DNA from 2 places in the Stenotrophomonas sp. TWI587 genome. Region 1 is predicted to be linked to the other one. Evidence: riboswitches for the same ligand, from Rfam matches in the RefSeq annotation. Region 1 holds a riboswitch; the other holds the start of a gene.
What was found. Region 1 has a riboswitch for glycine ahead of ABE464_RS06295 (trimeric intracellular cation channel family protein). Riboswitches for the same ligand answer to the same signal wherever they lie in the genome.

Region 1 (9,126 bases):
CCCGCGATCCCACGCCCCACCTGCTCATCATCGGTGGTGGTTTTGCCGGCCTCTGGGCCACCCGTGCCTTGGCTTCGGCGCACGTGCGCATCACCCTGGTGGACCGTCGCAACCACCATCTGTTCCAGCCGCTGCTCTACCAGGTGGCCACCGCGGGCCTGTCGGCGCCGGATATCGCCGCCCCGCTGCGCCACATCCTCGGTCACCAGCGCAACGTTGAAGTGCGCCTGGGTGAAGTCACTGACATCGACAAGGCCGCACGCACTGCGACGCTGGCCGATGGCACGCAGATCACCTACGACACCCTGATGCTGTGCACCGGCGCCACTCACGCCTACTTCGGTCACGACGAATGGGCCGCCGATGCGCCGGGCCTGAAAACGCTGGACGATGCCATCGCGCTGCGCCGCAAGCTGCTGCTCGCCTTCGAGCGCGCCGAGGCCGAACCCGATCCCGCGCGCAAAGCCGCTTGGCTCAGCTTCGCCGTCGTCGGTGGCGGCCCCACCGGCGTGGAGCTGGCCGGCACGTTGGCCGAAATCGCACGGCATACGCTGCGCAATGAGTTCCGCCATATCGATCCCGCCTCGGCCAAGGTCCGCCTGGTCGAGGCCGGCCCGCGCGTGCTGTCCACCTTCCCCGAGGTGCTCTCGCTCAAGGCGCGGCGGCAGCTGGAAAAGCTGGGCGTGGAAGTGCTCACCGGCATGCCGGTCAGCGACATCAATGCGGAAGGCTTCCAGCTGGGCGAACGCTTCGTCGAGGCCCGTACCGTGGTCTGGGCCGCGGGTGTCGCCGCCTCTCCGCTGGCACGCACCTTGGACGTGCCACTGGACCGCGCCGGCCGCGTGCCGGTACAGCCCGATCTCACACTGGAGGGCCACCCGGAGATCTTCGTTGCCGGTGATCTGGCTGCGTTGACCCAGGCCGATGGCAAGCCGGTACCCGGGGTCGCCCCGGCGGCCAAGCAGATGGGCAAGCACGTGGCGACCACGATCCAGGCGCGTCTGGCCGGCAAGCCTGCGCCGGGCCCGTTCAAGTACCAGGACTTCGGCAACCTGGCGACCATCGGGCGCATGGCCGCGATCGTCCACCTTGGCCGCCTGCAGCTCTCCGGCGTGCTGGCGTGGTGGTTCTGGCTGGCCGCGCACGTGTTCTTCCTGATCGGCTTCCGCAACCGCGTGGTGGTGCTGCTGAACTGGGCAGTGGCGTACTGGAGCTACCAGCGCAGCGCGCGGATCATCTTCGGCGATGCTCAGGAGGATCGCCGGCCGAAACGGCCGCCGACGCCCTGATCAGCCCTGCGACAGGCATCCCCAGCCATCCACCTGACCGCTGTAGGACACCGCCTCACTCGCGAGCAGACCTTCGAAGCCGGCGATGTTCTGGTGGGTCGGCAGCATCAGCGGATGCACCACCACCTGCCACGGGAACTCATCGTTGCCCTCATACGCGGCGAAGGACACCTTCTGGTCGTTCTTGAGCAGGTGCACGGCGAAGGCGATCGCCACGTCCTGGGTCGGGAAGATCAACGCGAAATCCACCTCGCGCGGAACCGACAGGTCATCGCCGTCCTGCAGCATGTTCCAGAGCACATCGCCATTCTCATCTTCCGGGTACAACGACAGATCGCGGGACATGGCACTCCAGGGCTTGGGCAAGCGGATCAACAAACGAGGGTCGATGGTATGCCGCCGGCGAAGGCGCGAACAAGCCGGGTGCCGCGCTACATGGGGTCGCCCAACTGCAGCCACGCCAGCTTGCGCTCCCGCGGTTGCCGCTTGAGCTGCCACTCGGCCTTCGACGCCGCTGCCCGGTCCGGGTAGGCGCGCATCGCCAGCACCTTCACCGGTGGGTTGGCGCGGGTGTATTTCGCCCCTTTGCCGGCGAGATGGGCCTGGAAGCGCGCGTCCACGTCGTTGCTGATGCCGGCGTAATAGCTGCCGTTGCGGCATTCAAGCAGGTACAGGTACCAGAGGGCGGGTTCAGCGGGCATACCGGGATTATCCCCCGGCACGGGCCCGGCGGCTGCTAGAATCCGCCCCGGATGCAGGAGAGAGGCGCCGCGCTGGCGCCCGCCGAAGGCGCAGGCTCCCATAATCGCTCAGGCCGGTGGCTGCACAGCCACCAACCATGCATCCGACACGCCGATCTGGAGAGAGGTCTTCAATGACCCGCCGAAGGGGCACGTGGCCTTGGCCACCGAACTCTCAGGCAAAAGGACAGCGGGAGCGGCAACGGAATCCCACCTCACGACAGTGCAGCGGCGCTGGCGTGATGCGTGTGCGTTTCCGTCCCCGCCTGATGTGTCCCCCGGAGCCACCCCATGCTGCTCTCCCTGATCTACCTCATCGCCATCTCGGCCGAAGCCATGACCGGCGCGCTGTCGGCCGGCCGCCGCCGCATGGACCTGTTCGGCGTGGTCATCATCGCCTGCGTGACCGCGCTCGGCGGCGGCTCGCTGCGCGACATCGTGCTCGGCCATTACCCGCTGGGCTGGGTGAAGCACCCGGAGTACCTGGGCTTTACCATCTGCGCGGCGCTGATCGCGACCTGGGTGGCACGCTGGATGCACCACTTCCGGCGCACCTTCCTGGTGCTCGATGGGCTGGGCCTGATCGCGTTCACCCTGATCGGCTGCGCGGTCGCGCGCGAGGGCGGGCACACGGTGCCGATCATCCTGATCGCCGGCATGCTCACCGGTGCGTTCGGCGGCGTGCTGCGCGATGTGCTGTGCAACGAGGTGCCGCTGATCTTCCAGAAAGAACTGTATGCGGTGATCACCCTGCTCACCGGCGCGGCCTACCTGACCCTGCTGGAACTCGGTGTGTCACTCAACGCGGCCACGCTGTGGTGCCTGGGCGGTGGCTTCCTGTTCCGCCTGCTGGCGATCCACTTCAAATGGGAAATGCCGAAGTTCGTGTATCGCGACGAGGTACATTGACGCACCGGCGGGCATGACCAAGGTCACGGGAGCTTGAGCGGCCCGGCCCTGTATCATGGCGCTCCCGTTCCCTTCGAACGGCATCCAGCCACGCGGCGGTGTTCCACCCGCTGCCCCGCCAGACACCCTCTCCCCCGTTGACCTGCCGCCGTCGGCCGGTCCCCATGGACGCACTGCTCCGGTGGAGGGTGCGCAGGATGCGTATGTCCGCTTCAACGCCCCCGTCGTCTCGCCGTCGTTTGGCCAAACCGCTGTTGATCGCTGCCGCTGTCAGCCTGGCCGCCATCGCTGCATGGAAGCTGCTCTCGCCCGCCCCCGCCGCCGGCCCGTCCGGGGGTCCGCAGCCGACCCCGGTGCGTGTGGCCACCGCGACGCAGGAAGATCTGGTGGTGCGTCTGAAAGCGCTCGGCACGGTGACCCCGCTGCATACGGTGAGCATCCGCAGCCGCGTGGATGGCGAACTGCTTCGGTTGGCCTTCTCCGAGGGCCAGCACGTCACCGCCGGCGAGCTGCTGGCCGAGATCGATCCGCGCCCGTTCCAGGTGCAGCTCTCGCGTGCGCTGGGTACCCAGCAGCAGAACCTGGCCGAGCTGGACAATGCCGAAAGCCAGCTCAAGCGCTTCGCCGAACTGCAGAGCAAGCACTTCGTCTCCGCGCAGGACCTCAGTGATCAGCAGAGCAAGGTGCGCCAGCTGCAGGGCCGCCGCCAGACCGACCAGGCGGCGGTGGATGAAGCACGCCTGCAGCTGCAGTACACCCGCATCACCGCGCCGGTGGCCGGGCGCATGGGCCTGCGCAATGTGGATGTCGGCAACCTGGTGCGCAGTGGCGATACCGAGCCGCTGGCAACCATCACCCAGACCACCCCGATCAGCGTGCTGTTCACCGTGCCAGAGCCGGACCTGCCGGCGGTGGTCGCTGCCGCACGCGCCGATCCCCGGTTGACCGTGGAAGCCTGGGACCGCGAGGAGCGCACCGCGCTGGGTGACGGCGTGCTCTCCAGCCTGGACAACCGCATCGATACCGCCACCGGTACGCTGAAGCTGCGCGCGCAGTTCGCCAATGCGGATGAGTCGCTGTTCCCCAACCAGTTCGTCAACGTGCGCCTGCAGGTCAGCAGCAGCGATGCGGTGGTCATTCCCAATGCCGCCGTGCAGTTCGGCAGCAAGGGCAGCTACGTCTACGTGATCGCGGCCGATGACACCTCGTCCCTGCGCAGCGTGGTGCTCGGCCCGGCCGATGGCGAACGCGTCTCGGTGCGCGAAGGCCTCAAGGCCGGCGAGCGTGTGGTGGTGGAAGGCATCGACGGGCTGCGCGAAGGCGCCAAGGTCGAGGTGGTGGAGCAGGACCCGCCGCGGACCGGCGCATGAACCTCTCGCGCCCCTTCATCGAGCGCCCGGTCGCGACCACGCTGCTGATGGTGGCGCTGCTGCTGTCCGGCGTGATGGCCTACCGCTTGCTGCCGGTCGCGGCACTGCCGCAGGTCGATTACCCGATCATCCAGATCACCACGCTGTATCCCGGCGCCAGCCCGGATGTCACCACCAGCGCGGTCACCGCGCCGCTGGAACGACAGCTGGGCCAGATCCCGGGCCTGAAGCAGATGTCCTCGACCAGTTCGGGCGGCGCATCGGTGATCACGCTGCAGTTCTCGCTGGAGGTGGCGCTCGGCGTGGCCGAGCAGGAAGTGCAGGCCGCGATCAACGCCGCCGACAGCTTCCTGCCCGACGACCTGCCGGTGCCACCGGTGTATCGCAAGGTCAATCCGGCCGATACACCGATCCTGACCCTGGCGGTGACCTCACAGGGCCTCTCGCTGCCGCAGGTGCACGACCTGGTCGATACGCGCATGGCGCAGCGGCTCTCGCAGCTGCCCGGCGTCGGCCTGGTCAGCCTGGCCGGTGGGCAGCGCCCGGCGGTGCGCATCCAGGTCAATCCTTCCGCGCTCGCCGCCAACGGCCTGAGCATGGCCAGCATCCGCACCGCGATCGGCACGGCCAACGTCAACATGCCCAAGGGCAGCTTCGACGGCCCGACCCGCGCGATCATGCTCGATGCCAACGATCAGATGCGCTCGGTGGCCGAGTATCGCGCCCTGATCCTGGCCTGGAAGGACGGCGCACCGCTGCGCCTGGGCGATGTCGCCACCATCGAGGATGGCGCCGAGAACCGCCAGCTGGCCGCGTGGTCGGGCACCACCCCGGCGGTGCTGATCAACACCCAGCGTCAGCCAGGCGCGAACGTGATCGCCGTGGTCGACCAGGTGCGTGCGCTGCTGCCGCAGCTGCAGGCCTCACTGCCGGCCGGGGTGGATGTGACCATCCTGAGCGATCGCACCGAATCGATCCGCGCATCCATCCGCGGCGTACAGCACGAGCTGCTGATCGCGATCGCCCTGGTGGTGATGGTCACCTTCCTGTTCCTGCGCAACATTCCGGCCACGATCATTCCCAGCATCGCGGTCCCGCTGTCGCTGGTCGGCACGTTCGGGGTGATGCTGCTGGCCGGCTTCTCGCTCAACAATCTCACCCTGATGGCGCTGACCATCGCCACCGGCTTCGTGGTGGACGATGCGATTGTCATGCTGGAGAACATCGCCCGCCACCTGGAGCGCGGTGCCACGCCGATGCAGGCAGCACTGAAGGGCGCCAGGCAGATCGGCTTCACCCTGATCTCGCTGACGCTGTCGTTGATCGCGGTGTTGATCCCGCTGCTGTTCATGGCCGATGTGGTCGGCAAGCTGTTCCACGAGTTTGCGATCACGCTCGCGGTGGCGATCGGCATCTCGTTGCTGGTCTCGCTGACGCTGACGCCGATGATGTGCGCGCGCCTGCTCAAGGCGGGTCACGCCACCCGCCGCGACGCGGATGGGCAGGAATCGGCGCAGCAGGGTGACCCGTTCGATCGCGTCGTAGCGGTCTACGATCGGCAGCTGCACTGGGTGCTGCAACGCCAGCCGCTCATGCTGGCCGCCACCGTCGCCACGCTGGTGCTGACGGCACTGCTGTACGTGTGGGTGCCCAAGGGCTTCTTCCCGGTGCAGGATGCCGGGCTGATCCAGGGCATCAGCGAGGCACCGCAATCGATCTCCTTCCAGGCGATGGCGCAGCGCCAGCAGGCGCTGTCCGCAGCGTTACTGGAGGATGAGGACGTGGCCAGCCTGTCCTCGTTCATCGGCGTGGACGGCAACAACGCCACGCTCAACAGCGGGCGGCTGCTGATCGAGTTGAAACCGCACGCACAACGCGCTGCCGATGCGCAGGCGATCATCGCGCGGCTGCAGCAGCGCGTGGCGCATGTTCCGGGCATCAAACTGTATCTGCAGCCTGTGCAGGAACTGGGCATCGAAGACCGGATCAGCCGGACCCAGTACCAGTTCACCCTGACCAGCCCGGATATCGCGCAGCTGGAAACGTGGACGCCGCGCCTGCTCGAGCATCTGCAGCAGGCACCGGCGCTGGCCGACGTCGCCAGCGATCTGCAGAACCAGGGCCTGCAGGCGCATGTGGTGATCGACCGGGTCGCCGCGGCGCGCCTGGGAATCAGCGTGGAGACCATCGCCGATGCGCTGTACGACGCGTTCGGGCAACGGCAGATCTCGACCATCTTCACCCAGGCCAACCAGTACCGCGTGGTGCTGGAAGCGCGCCCGGACGTAGCCTTCGGCCCAGATGCGATCGCGCGCCTGCACGTCACCGGTCCGGACGGACAGCAGGTGCCGCTGGGCGGCATCGCGCGGATCGAGCAGCGGCCCGCGCAGCTGCTGATCAACCACGTCGGCCAGTTCCCGGCGGTGACGTTCTCGTTCAACCTCGCCCCGGAGGCATCGCTGGGCGAAGCGGTGGATGCCATCGAGGGCGCGCGCGCCGCGATCGGCCTGCCGACCAGCGTCGAACTGCGCCTGCAGGGCGCGGCCGATGCGTTCCGCGCGTCGCTGTCGAGCACCTTGTGGCTGGTGCTGGCGGCGGTGGTGGTGATGTACCTGGTGCTGGGCGTGCTCTACGAGAGCTTCATCCACCCGATCACCATCCTCTCCACCCTGCCCTCGGCCACGGTGGGTGCGCTGCTGGCGCTGCTGGTCAGCGGGCGCAGCCTGGACCTGATCGCGGTGATCGGCATCGTGCTGCTGATCGGGCTGGTCAAGAAGAACGCGATCATGATGATCGACTTCGCGCTGGAGGCCGAGCGCGAGTACGGCATGGCGCCGCGCCAGGCGATCCACCAGGCCGCGCTGCTGCGCTTCCGTCCGATCCTGATGACCACGCTGGCCGCGCTGTTCGGCGCGATCCCGCTGATGTTCGCCAGTGGCTCGGGCGCGGAGCTGCGCCAGCCGCTGGGCCTGGTGATGGTGGGCGGGCTGATCGTCAGCCAGGTGCTGACCCTGTTCACCACGCCGGTGATCTACCTGTTCTTCGACCGCTTCCGCCAGCGCCCCGCGCCGGTGAGCGACGAGGCTGACGAGGCGCTGGCGTGAGTCCGCTGTCGCGGGCGATCGGCTGGTTCGTGCAGCATCCCGTCGCGACCGTGCTGCTGGCGGTCGCGGTGGTGCTGGCCGGCCTGCTCGGGCTGCGCCTGCTGCCGGTCGCGCCATTGCCGCAGGTTGATTACCCGGCGATCAACGTCAGTGCCAGCCTGCCGGGCGCGAGTCCGGAATCGATGGCGGCCAACGTCGCCACGCCGCTGGAGCGTGCCCTGGGCACCATCCCGGGATTGACCGGGATCGACTCGGCCAGCACCCAGGGCTCGACCCAGGTCGAGCTCAAGTTCGCGCTCGGCCGCAACGTGGACGATGCCGCGCGCGACGTGCAGGCGGCGATCAATGCCGCGCGCGCGCAGCTGCCCAGCGGCATGCCGGGCATGCCCCAGTACCGCAAGGTGAATCCCTCGCAGGCGCCGATCATGGCGCTGGCGCTGAGCTCGGACAGCCTCGCGCCGGGCCAGATCTACGACGTGGCCTCCACCGTGATCGCACAGAAGCTGGCGCAGATTCCCGGCGTCGGCGAGGTGCAGGTGGGCGGCAGCTCACTGCCCGCGGTACGCGTCTCGCTCGATCCCAATGCCCTGAACCATCACCGCATCGCGCTGGACGACATCGCTGCGGCGATCCGCAACGCCAACGCGCTCAAGCCACTGGGCACGGTGGCCAGCCAGGCCCAGCAGTGGCAGCTGGAGGCCACGCTGCAGCTGCGCACCGCGGCTGAGTACCGCCGCCTGATCGTGGCGATGCGCGACGGCCGCCCGGTGTACCTGGAGGATGTGGCCGGGATCAGCGAAGGCGTGGAGGATCGCTATGCCAGCGGCTTCCACAACGAGCGCCCGGCGGTGCTGCTGATCGTCAGCCGCCAGCCGGACGCGAACATCATCGAGACCGTCGATGCCATCCAGGCGCAGATGGACACGCTGCAGGCACTGCTGCCGGCCGCCATCGACATGCAGGTGGTGATGGACCGCTCGCCGGTGATCCGCGCCACCCTGCGCGAGGCCGAGCTGACGCTGCTGCTGGCGATCGCGCTGGTGGTGCTGGTGGTGTTGGCCTTCCTCGGCCACTGGCGCGCGGCGCTGGTGCCGACCGTGGCGATTCCGGTCTCGCTGCTGGGCGCGCTGGCGATCATCGCCCTGCTCGGGTTCTCGCTCAACACGCTTTCGCTGATGGCGCTGATCGTGGCAGCGGTGCTGGTGGTCGACGATGCGATCGTGGTGCTGGAGAACATCGCCCGCCACCGCGAAGAAGGCGCTTCGCCGATGACCGCCGCGCTGCGGGGCGCGGGGGAAGTCGGTGCCACGCTGCTGTCGATGAACATCGCGCTGGCCGTGGTGTTCATCTCGATCCTGTTCCTGGATGACTTCGTCGAGAAGCTGTTCCGCGAGTTCTCGCTGACCCTGGTGGCGGCGATGGGCGTCTCGCTGCTGGTCTCGCTCAGCCTGACCCCGATGCTGTGCGCACGCCTGCTCGGGCAGCCGCGACCCGGCCCGGGCAATGGGCTGCAGCGCGCCGGTACCGCGCTGTTCGAACGCCTGCGCGGCGCCTATGTGGGCAGCCTGCAGACGATGCTGCGCTGGCTGGCGGTGCCGTTGCTGCTGTTCGCCGGCGTGATCGCGTTGAACGTGTGGCTGTTCCAGCAGGTGCCCAAGGGCATCGTGCCCAAGCAGGACACCGCCCAGCTGCGTGGCTTCGCGCGTGGCGACGA
Region 2 (9,126 bases), on a different contig from region 1:
AGATCGGCCGGCAGCGCATCGGCGGTGGCGACGTCGAGGGCATCCACGTCGACCGTGGCACCGAACAGCTGGCCGAGCGCGATGATGTCGGCGCGGGTGGCGGTTTCGTCCAGGCTGATGCCGACCGCATCGCTGTCGATCGCACGCAGGTTAATGCGCGCAGCCGCAGCCTTGGCATGGATCGCCTTGGCGTCGATGTCCTTCACGTGCAGGGTGTCAAAGAAGTGCTCGCCGACGTTGACGCCGGCACCGCGCAGTGCCGCGGCCAGGATCGCGGCCAGGCGGTGGGTACGGCGGGCGATGCGGGTCAGGCCTTCCGGGCCGTGGTACACGGCGTACATGGAGGCCATCACCGCCAGCAGCACCTGGGCGGTGCAGATGTTGGAGGTCGCCTTCTCGCGGCGGATGTGCTGCTCGCGGGTCTGAAGGGTCAGGCGGTAGGCGGCATTGCCCTGCGCATCGACCGAGACACCGATCAGGCGGCCCGGCATCGAGCGCTTGTACGCATCGCGGCAGGCCATGAAGGCGGCGTGCGGGCCACCGAAGCCGAACGGCACGCCGAAGCGCTGCGAGTTGCCGACCACGATGTCCGCGCCCCATTCGCCGGGTGCGGCGATCAGGGTCAGTGCGAGCAGATCGGTGGCCACGGCGACCAGGCCGCCACGCGCGTGCACGGCATCGGCCAGCGCCTTGTAATCACCAATATGGCCGAACGTATCCGGGTACTGCAGCAACACGCCGTAGGCTTCGGCTTCCATTGCCTCGGCCGGGGTGCCCACGCGCAGCACGATGCCCATCGGCTCGGCGCGGGTGCGCAGCAGTTCCAGCGTCTGCGGGTGAACGGCGTCGTGCACGAAGAAGGTATCGGACTTCGACTTGGCCGAGCGCTTGGCCAGCGTCATCGCTTCGGCTGCAGCGGTGGCTTCATCCAGCAGCGAGGCGTTGGCGATTTCCATGCCGGTGAGGTCGGCGCACAGCGTCTGGAAGTTGATCAGCGCTTCCATGCGGCCCTGCGAAATCTCGGCCTGGTACGGGGTGTAGGCGGTGTACCACGCCGGGTTTTCCAGCACGTTGCGCAGGATGACATTCGGGGTGAGCGTGCCGTAGTAGCCCTGGCCGATGAAGGTGCGGAACACCTGGTTCTTGTCGGCGATGGCGCGGATCTTGGCCAGCGCCTGCACTTCGGTCAGCGACTCGGGCAGGTCCAGCGGTGCCGGCGACTTGATCCCGGCCGGGACGATCGCATCGGTCAGCGCGTCCAGCGAGGCGTGGCCGACCACGTCGAGCATCTGCGAGATTTCGGCGTCATTGGGGCCGATATGGCGTTCGACGAACGCGTGACTGTGTTCAAGCTCGCGCAGGGAGGGGGTGTTCTGGGACATGGCTGGCATCCGGAAGAGTGGGCACGCACGTTCGGAAGGCGGCCGGGCCGGTGCGCGTCGCGGGCGACAGCGATCCACCGGACCTTGCGGTCTTCCTGGGTGCCCCTCTGTCCTTTTGCCTGAGAGTTTAAAAGCACGCATCTGCGTGCTTCGTGCCCCTTCGGCGCCGGCATTCGCCGGTCTCTCCAGAGTTTTGATGCGGGTGGTATCGGGCCTGAGCGATTACGGGCGTTGCGCCTTCGGCAGCGGGTGTCCGCTTCTCCCACCATGTAGCCCGGCGATTATAGCCCAGCCCTTTCGGCCACTGGGCCTTTCCGGCACATGAATACGGGGCCGCACGGGCGGCAGAATGGGCCCCCGGGCATGGTGCCGGGGGGCGCAAAGGCCTATCATCTCCGGATCCTCGTATTCATCTGGCGCCGCCCTCCCGGGCTGGCGCCCGCCGTGCATTGCGCATGGCCGCTGACGGAAGCCCGCATGACGCCCGCCTCACCCTCGACCCGCCGCCTGGCCCTGCTGCTCGCAGGCTTGGCGATGTTCGGTCCGTTCTCGATCGACACCATTTTCCCGGCCTTCCTGCTGCTGGGCGAGCGCATGCAGGTGGACCAGGTCGCGGTGCAGCAGACCATCAGCGTGTACCTGTTGTTCTATGGCCTGATGAGCCTGGCGCACGGCCCGCTGTCCGATGCGTTCGGCCGCAAGCGGGTGATCATCGGCGGGCTGGTGTTGTTCATCGGCGCCTCGATCGGCTGCGCGCTGTCGCGGGACATGACCACGTTGCTGGTGTTCCGCGCGCTGCAGGGCGTGACCGCGGGTGTGGGTGTGATCGTCGGCCGCGCCGTGATCCGTGATCTGTACCACGGTGCCGACGCGCAGCGCTTGATGAGCCAGGTCTCGATGATCTTCGGCGTGGCCCCGGCGATCGCCCCGATCATCGGTGGCTGGATCCTGCTCGGCGGCGGCGACTGGCCACTGATCTTCTGGTTCCTGGTGCTGTTCGGTGTGGTCCTGCTGCTGGCCACGGGCAAGTGGCTGCCGGAAACCCATCCGGTCGAGGCGCGCACGCCATTGTCGATGCGTGAACTGCTGCGCAGCTATGCCCGCATGGGCTCCAACGCGCGCCTGCTGCGGCTTTCGGCCGCCGGCGCGCTGAATTTCTCCGGCATTTTCCTGTACATCGCCTCGGCGCCGGTACTGGTGATGCAGCACCTCAAGCTGGGCGAGGGCGGGTTTGCCTGGTTGTTCATTCCAACCATCGGCGGCATGACGATGGGCTCGTTCCTGTCCGGGCGCATGGCCGGGCGGATCCTGCCGCAACGGCAGATCGCGATCGGGTTCGGCCTGTGCGCACTGTCGGCCGTGCTCAACATCACCTATGTGCTGTCGGTGCAGCAGATCGCGCTGCCGTGGGCGGTGATGCCGATCTTCCTGGGCGGCGTGGGCATGGCGCTGATCTTCCCGGTGCTGGCGCTGGCGGTACTGGACATGTACCCGCACCAGCGCGGCCTGGCGTCTTCGATGCAGATGTTCATCCAGCTGATGATCAACACCGTCGTGGCCGGGGTGGTCTCGCCCATGCTCAGCAGCAGCCCGGTGCATCTGGCGTTGGGCTACATGGGCTTCTTCGCGCTGGGCGGCTCGTTCTGGTACTGGGAACGGTATTGCGAGCGCCGCCGCGCCGTGCTGACGCCCATCGAGTGATGCCCATGCTCGGCCCTGCCCGCACAGCCACAAAGCGGGGCGGAGACAGGCCCACCCTGGCCTGTGCGGTATCCTTGACGCTTTGACGCAGTCCGGATTTGCCATGTCGACCACCTCCAAACTGCGCCGCGACATCCGCCGGCGCCGTGAAACCCAGGCCGCCAACCGCGAGCAGGCTGCTACGCCGCCGGTTGAGCCGCATGCAGAGCTGCGCGATCAGCAGCGCACGCTGCTGGCCGGCATCGTCCGCCGCGACGGCGAATGGGTGCTGGGGATGGATGGCCGCATCGCCGGACAGACGCCCAGCGCGGCGCGGGTACTGGCCCTGATCATGCAGGCCGCAGAGCTGCACGAGCGCCAAGGCACGCCGGTGCGCCTGGTCTATTCCGATGCGCTCAAGGATGCCGCGCATGCCGAGGCCAAGGCCGACGGTATGGATTTCGAACAGTTCAAGGTGGAACTGGCCGCCCAGTTGAAGCCGGCGTCGTAGGGGTGAACAAAAACGGGGCGACGCAACTGCGTCACCCCGTCGTTGATCAGCGACCGCGAAGGTCGTCGATGACATCCACATTCGGGAACTTGTCGATCACGCACTTCACGTAATCGGCCGGCTTGAGCGCCGAGTAGGGCGTCTGGTACGTCACCAGCTTGCACTGGTAGCTCTTGCCGCCAACGTTGCCTTCGTGCCAGTCGTAGTTCTCTTCCCAGTAGATCGGCAGCGCGCCAGCGCCGCTTTCATCGAACTGCTTCATCCCCTTGCAGCCCAGCACTTCATTGCCCGGTACCGGCACGTTGAAGTGGTCAGCGGCCGCCCGGTAATACTTGATCCGGTTCTGCGACTGCAGATGCTCGCCGCTGCCGCCACATTCCACGCCGCCATTGATGATCTGCGTGGTCACGCCGAAGCCGGGCACCAGGCCATTGGCGATATCGTGCGCGTTGGGCTGCCACGTCCCGTCGATCACATGCATCATCGAGGGTTTGGGCGGCTGCGGGTACATGTAGAAGAACGCGGCACTGGCCAGGTTCAACCAGGTATCGGCGACCAGATCCGGACGGTCCAGCAGTGTGCGTACCGTACCGAACATCGCATCGGAGAACGGGCCGTAGTTGTAGTTGTAGGACAACTGCTTGGCACCGCGCCCGAAGTAGCTCTTGAAGCGGCCGGCATGGGGGCCGCTCTCGAACACGCCACACGGCCAGGTCTGACCCTGCCAGGTGGCCGGGTTGCATTCGCCTGCGTAACCATCCGGGGTTTCCTCGTTCCAGCCCATCTCACGCACATGCACCAGTGCCTGACGCCACTCGGGAATCGGGCTGTGTGCATCGTGACCGCCGGTTTCCTGCGCGAAGTGCGCCACCATCGTCGCCAGCGTTTTGCGGCAGATGGCGTCGGAGTCGCGGCCATCGGTGTAGGTGGCGCAGATCGCCGGGAACTTGGCGAATGCCTGGAGGAAGCCTCGGTAGCTGTATTCCGGCGCCCGCATCGGGAAAATGAAGTCGAACTGCGCGGCATCCAGCAGCGATTCAACCCGGCGAACGTTCACCGGGTTGGCCGCGCGCAGCGGTTCGACCAGCTCGACCTGCGCATTGGGCAATGTGCGGATGGACTGCAGCGTCTGTTGCATCAGCGGAAAGTCGGTCAGCCGGACTTCGTCGCCCAGCAGCTTGCTCAGCGGGATTTCCACCGGTTCCAACGGCTCCGGATCGACGGGGTCCACCGGGTCGACCGGGCCACCGCCGCAGCCGGGCGCCGTCTCGGCAACTTCTTCCCACGGCGAGAGCCACGGCTGTGCAGGATCGATCGCTGCCGGCGATTCACCCACGTTGGCCCACCATTTTGCCTGGTAGTAGCGCCCATCGAAGATCACCACGCAGCCGCCGCTGTAGCTCTGGCTGGGATCGTAGGTATCTGCGACGGCGGGCAGGGCGCGGGTCAACATCGCGCGGGAATCGGTGCCAGCGGCAGCGTGTCTGGTGACGGTGGGCAGCACGTTGCCAGCGTGTGCGGTGACGGCGGCGGAAGCGGAGGCCAGTACAGCCATGACGGCAGTGGCCAACAACGTTCGATGTTCCATCGGATGTCCATGAAGAAGGGGAACGAGTCACGACGGTAGCGGTGGCTCCACCCTGCGAGATGACGTATTTGGCACCTACCTGCAGAACCTTGAACTGGATCTGTTCCGATCGACGCAGTGCGTCACCGTTCACCTCACGCCCGCCCGCGTTTGCATACCCATTTCCAGTGTGAACTGCCTCACGCTATGCGCTGAACACAGCATTTTCCGACCTGCGAACAGTAAAAAAGCCGACATCGCTGCCGGCTTTTTCCTAACAGCGCCAAAGCGCTATCGCATTGCGATCACTGCGTTTTCGCTGTGGTTGGCGCGGCCTGCGTGGCCGTAGCCGCAGGCACCTGCCAACCGCACATCTGGCCCTGGTTCTGCTGCTTGAGCCACTCGTTGACCGGCGTGAAGTACTCGATCATCGGGCCGGCATCGAGCTTGTCGCCGCCGGTGATTTCCTTCAGCGTGGCCTGCCACGGCTGGCTGGCGCCCTTGCTCAGCATCGCCCAGAACTTCTGGCCGGCTTCCTTGTTGCCATAGAAGCTGCACTGGTGCAGCGGCCCCTTGTAACCGGACGCGTCGCACAGGCCCTTGTAGAACTGGAACTGCAGGATGCGCGCCAGGAAGTAACGGGTGTACGGGGTGTTGCCCGGCACGTGGTACTTGGCACCGGCATCAAAGAACTCCTCACCACGTGCGCTGGCCGGCGCGACGCCCTGGTACTTGGCCTTCAGGTCCCACCACGCCTGGTTGTAATGGTCCGGCGTGATCGAGCCATCGAACACCCCCCAGCGCCAGCGGTCGATCATCAGGCCGAACGGCAGGAACGACACGCCACTCAGGGCCATGCGCATCTGCGCGTTGATGGTCGCCTCGCGGCTTTCCTGCGGGGTGTCGACCAGGCCGATCGAGTTGAGGTACTGCGGCGTCATGGCCAGCACGATGGTGTCGCCGATCGCCTCGTGGAAGCCATCGTTGGCACCGCCCTGGAACAACGGCGGCAGCGGGTTGTAGGCCAGGTCGTAATAGATGTGGCCCAGCTCGTGGTAGATCGTGGTGAAGTTTTCTTCGTTGGGCTTGATGCACATCTTGGTGCGCACGTCGCCTTCCATGTTCATGTCCCACGCGCTGGCGTGGCAGACCACGTCACGGTCCAGCGGCTTGATGAACTGGGTCTTGTCCCAATAGGACTTGGGCAGCGCCGGCATGCCGAGCGAGACATAGAAGTCCTGTGCGCGCTCGGTCATCTGCTTGGCGGTGCGCAGTTCGGCTTCACGCTGCGCCTTGTACAGCGCTTCCACGTCCGCGCCGCTGCCGGCCTTGGCCAGCGCGCCACTGAGGTTGGTCTGGTACTGCTTTTCCAGCGCGGCGGTGATGTCCAGGTTGCCGGCGCCGGGATACGGTTCCAGCTGGTCCCACAGGTTGGACCAGTCCTGCTGCCACATGTTGCCGGTCAGGTGCGCGGCGATCAGGCCGCCGTTGACCTCGGCCTTGTCCTTGCCGTACGTGCCGTCGAGCTTGGTACGGGCATAGCAGTGCAGCTGCTCGTACATCGGCTTGACCTGGTCCCACAGGCGGTCGGTTTCCGGGCCGATCTGGTCGGCGGGCATGTCGTAGCCGCTGCGCCACATCTGGCCGGCGTCGGCGAAGCCCATTTCCTTGGCGCCTTCATTGACCAGGCTGACGAAGCGTTCGTAATCGGCGCGCATCGGCTTGGTGGTGCCGTGCCAGCCCTGCCAGGCGTCCAGCTGCTTGTCGTAGTCGCGGCTGCGGGCGAGCACCTGTTCCAGGTCGCCGAGCTGGCGGCAGGTCTGGGGGTTTGCTTCATCGGTGCAGTACTTGCCGGAGCCGTAGGCGCCTTCCATGCGGCTGGCGATGCGGGTCAGCTCGGAGAGCTTGGCCGGGTCGCGCGGGGCGGGCATGGAGGTCATCAACTTGAGCAGGTGGATCTGGCGCTTGGTGTCTTCGCTCATGGGCTGGCCGTCGTACTGGCCGGCCTGGGTGATCCAGCCGTTGAGGACAGTGAGCCAGCGTTCGTTGGCCTTGGCCGCGACGCGCTCGGAATCGTCGTTGATGTAGGTCGAGGACAGCCATTGGGCCGAGGTCATTTCCGGGTACATGGCTTTGTACTCGGCGTTGACGCGGGCGATGAACTGGTCCGCGGTTTCCTTGGACTGGGTGGTACCCGTGGCCGGTGCATCGGCGGGGGACGGTTCCTTCTGGCAGGCCGCCAGCGTCAGTGCGGCAGCACTGACTGCCAGGGCCAGCAGGAGCGGGCGGTGGTTCACGGGCACATCCTTGGGTGGTGACAGACCGGCGAAGGCTAGTGAAGCGCCGGGCGCACCGCAAGGGGCAGGGCAGCAGGGGGCGGGTCGATCGTCAGCGTCAACGACAACTTCAACGGCGAAGGCGTGGCGTACGTGCTACGTGGGGCGGGTCGGTGTGGGTGGGTCGTCGGGACCCGCCGTGAACCCGTCCTTGGGGGCTCGATATGCGCCATCCATGGCGCATAACGGTCCCGCCAACCCACCCACACCGCCCCGTCGACAGTGGGTCGGTGCGCACGGGAACAACAACGGCTCGAGAACAACCCACAGCCGAAGCCATTGTCTTTGCTCGACTATCCGCCGACGGACAGTGTGGGGGGCGAGGCAGGCCATACCGTGGCGGGACCGTCGGGCGCCATGGATGGCGCACGTCGAGCCCCCAAGGACGGGTTTACGGCGCGTCCCGCCACGGTATGGCCTGCCTCGACCCAAACGGAAGACCGAAAAGCTGGACAGCTCTCCGCTCCAGGCAGCGGACACTCAACTTCGCGCCGAAAGTGTTCAAACCTCGCACGACGCAAACAGATCCCGGTCACGTTCATACACCGACGTCTTGACCTGCATCAGCCCCAGCACCGACGGGAACAGATTGTCGTGGTCGGTGTACTTGCCCGCACGCTCCCGCACGCAGGCCAGGTTGAGCCCGCGATTGGCCGCGAACGAGGGCGAGAACCACATCGCCATCGGCACACGGGTCTGCTCCTGCGGGGCGATCGCATACGGCACGCCGTGCAGATACAGGCCTTTTTCGCCCAGTGACTCGCCGTGATCGGAGAGGTAGATCATCGCCGTGTCGTAGTCGTCCATGCCCTTCAGCGTGCCGATCGTGCGCGAGAGCAGGTGATCGGTGTACAGCAGTGCGTTGTCGTAACTGTTGGTGATCTGCTCGCGGCTGCACTTGCCCAGGTCCGGCATGTCGCAGGTCGGCGTGAAGCGACGGAAGCGCGCCGGATAGCGCTCGAAATAACTCGGGCCGTGATTGCCCAGCTGGTGCAGCACAACGACGCGGTCGCCCGGCCTGGCGCGGACCTGGGGGGCCAGATCATCGATCAGGATCTCATCCATGCAGCGGCCGTTGGCGCACAGGGTCGGGTGCCTGGCATCGTCCAATGCCTGCATGTCCAGGCCTTCGCACACGCCCTTGCAGCCGGATTGGTTGTCGCGCCACAACGTGCCGATGCCCGCGTGGTCCAGCACGTGCAGCAGCGACTGGTGCGCGCGGATCTTCGTTTCGTCGTAGTCATGGCGCCCGTACGGCGAGAACAGACAGGGCAGGGACACTTCCGTACTGGTGCCGCACGAATGCATGTCCGGGAAATTGATCACCCCGGCCTGGGCCAGTTCCGGCGTGGTCTGCTTGGCATAGCCGTTGAGGCCCCAGTTCTGCGCGCGGGCGGTTTCGCCCATCACGATCACCAGCAAGCGGGGGCGGCTGCCGGCCGCGCGCGGGGTCGCCTTGGCATCGGTGCCGATCGGCAGTTTTGGGGCGCGCTGGATCGGGTTGTCGCCGCGCAGCGCCTTGGGCAGGCCGAGCAGGAAGTTGCCGGGCGTGGCCAGGTAACGCACTTCGCGCTGGTTGCGCATCAGCGAGGACATTTCCTGAAACGACAGCATCGCGCCACCGAAGACGATCAGTGCCGACAGCAGAAG

Region 2: it holds a riboswitch for glycine, as region 1 does, so the genes downstream of both, gcvP (aminomethyl-transferring glycine dehydrogenase) here and ABE464_RS06295 (trimeric intracellular cation channel family protein) in region 1, are expected to answer to the same signal.

What each region holds. Positions count from the first base shown of each region.
Region 1 is NZ_JBDJMW010000003.1:138,753-147,878, reverse strand. Features, by position in the region: gene ABE464_RS06310 (NAD(P)/FAD-dependent oxidoreductase) at 1-1,289, shown strand, start outside; gene ABE464_RS06305 (ribonuclease E inhibitor RraB) at 1,290-1,634, opposite strand; gene ABE464_RS06300 (GIY-YIG nuclease family protein) at 1,721-1,990, opposite strand; glycine riboswitch at 2,035-2,128, shown strand; glycine riboswitch at 2,137-2,228, shown strand; gene ABE464_RS06295 (trimeric intracellular cation channel family protein) at 2,321-2,938, shown strand; gene ABE464_RS06290 (MdtA/MuxA family multidrug efflux RND transporter periplasmic adaptor subunit) at 3,193-4,308, shown strand; gene ABE464_RS06285 (MdtB/MuxB family multidrug efflux RND transporter permease subunit) at 4,305-7,412, shown strand; gene ABE464_RS06280 (efflux RND transporter permease subunit) at 7,409-9,126, shown strand, end outside.
Region 2 is NZ_JBDJMW010000005.1:64,421-73,546, forward strand. Features, by position in the region: gene gcvP (aminomethyl-transferring glycine dehydrogenase) at 1-1,391, opposite strand, end outside; glycine riboswitch at 1,480-1,581, opposite strand; gene ABE464_RS09640 (multidrug effflux MFS transporter) at 1,860-3,083, shown strand; gene ABE464_RS09645 (hypothetical protein) at 3,187-3,573, shown strand; gene ABE464_RS09650 (glycoside hydrolase family 19 protein) at 3,620-5,161, opposite strand; gene ABE464_RS09655 (M2 family metallopeptidase) at 5,446-7,437, opposite strand; gene ABE464_RS09660 (phosphoethanolamine--lipid A transferase) at 7,978-9,126, opposite strand, start outside.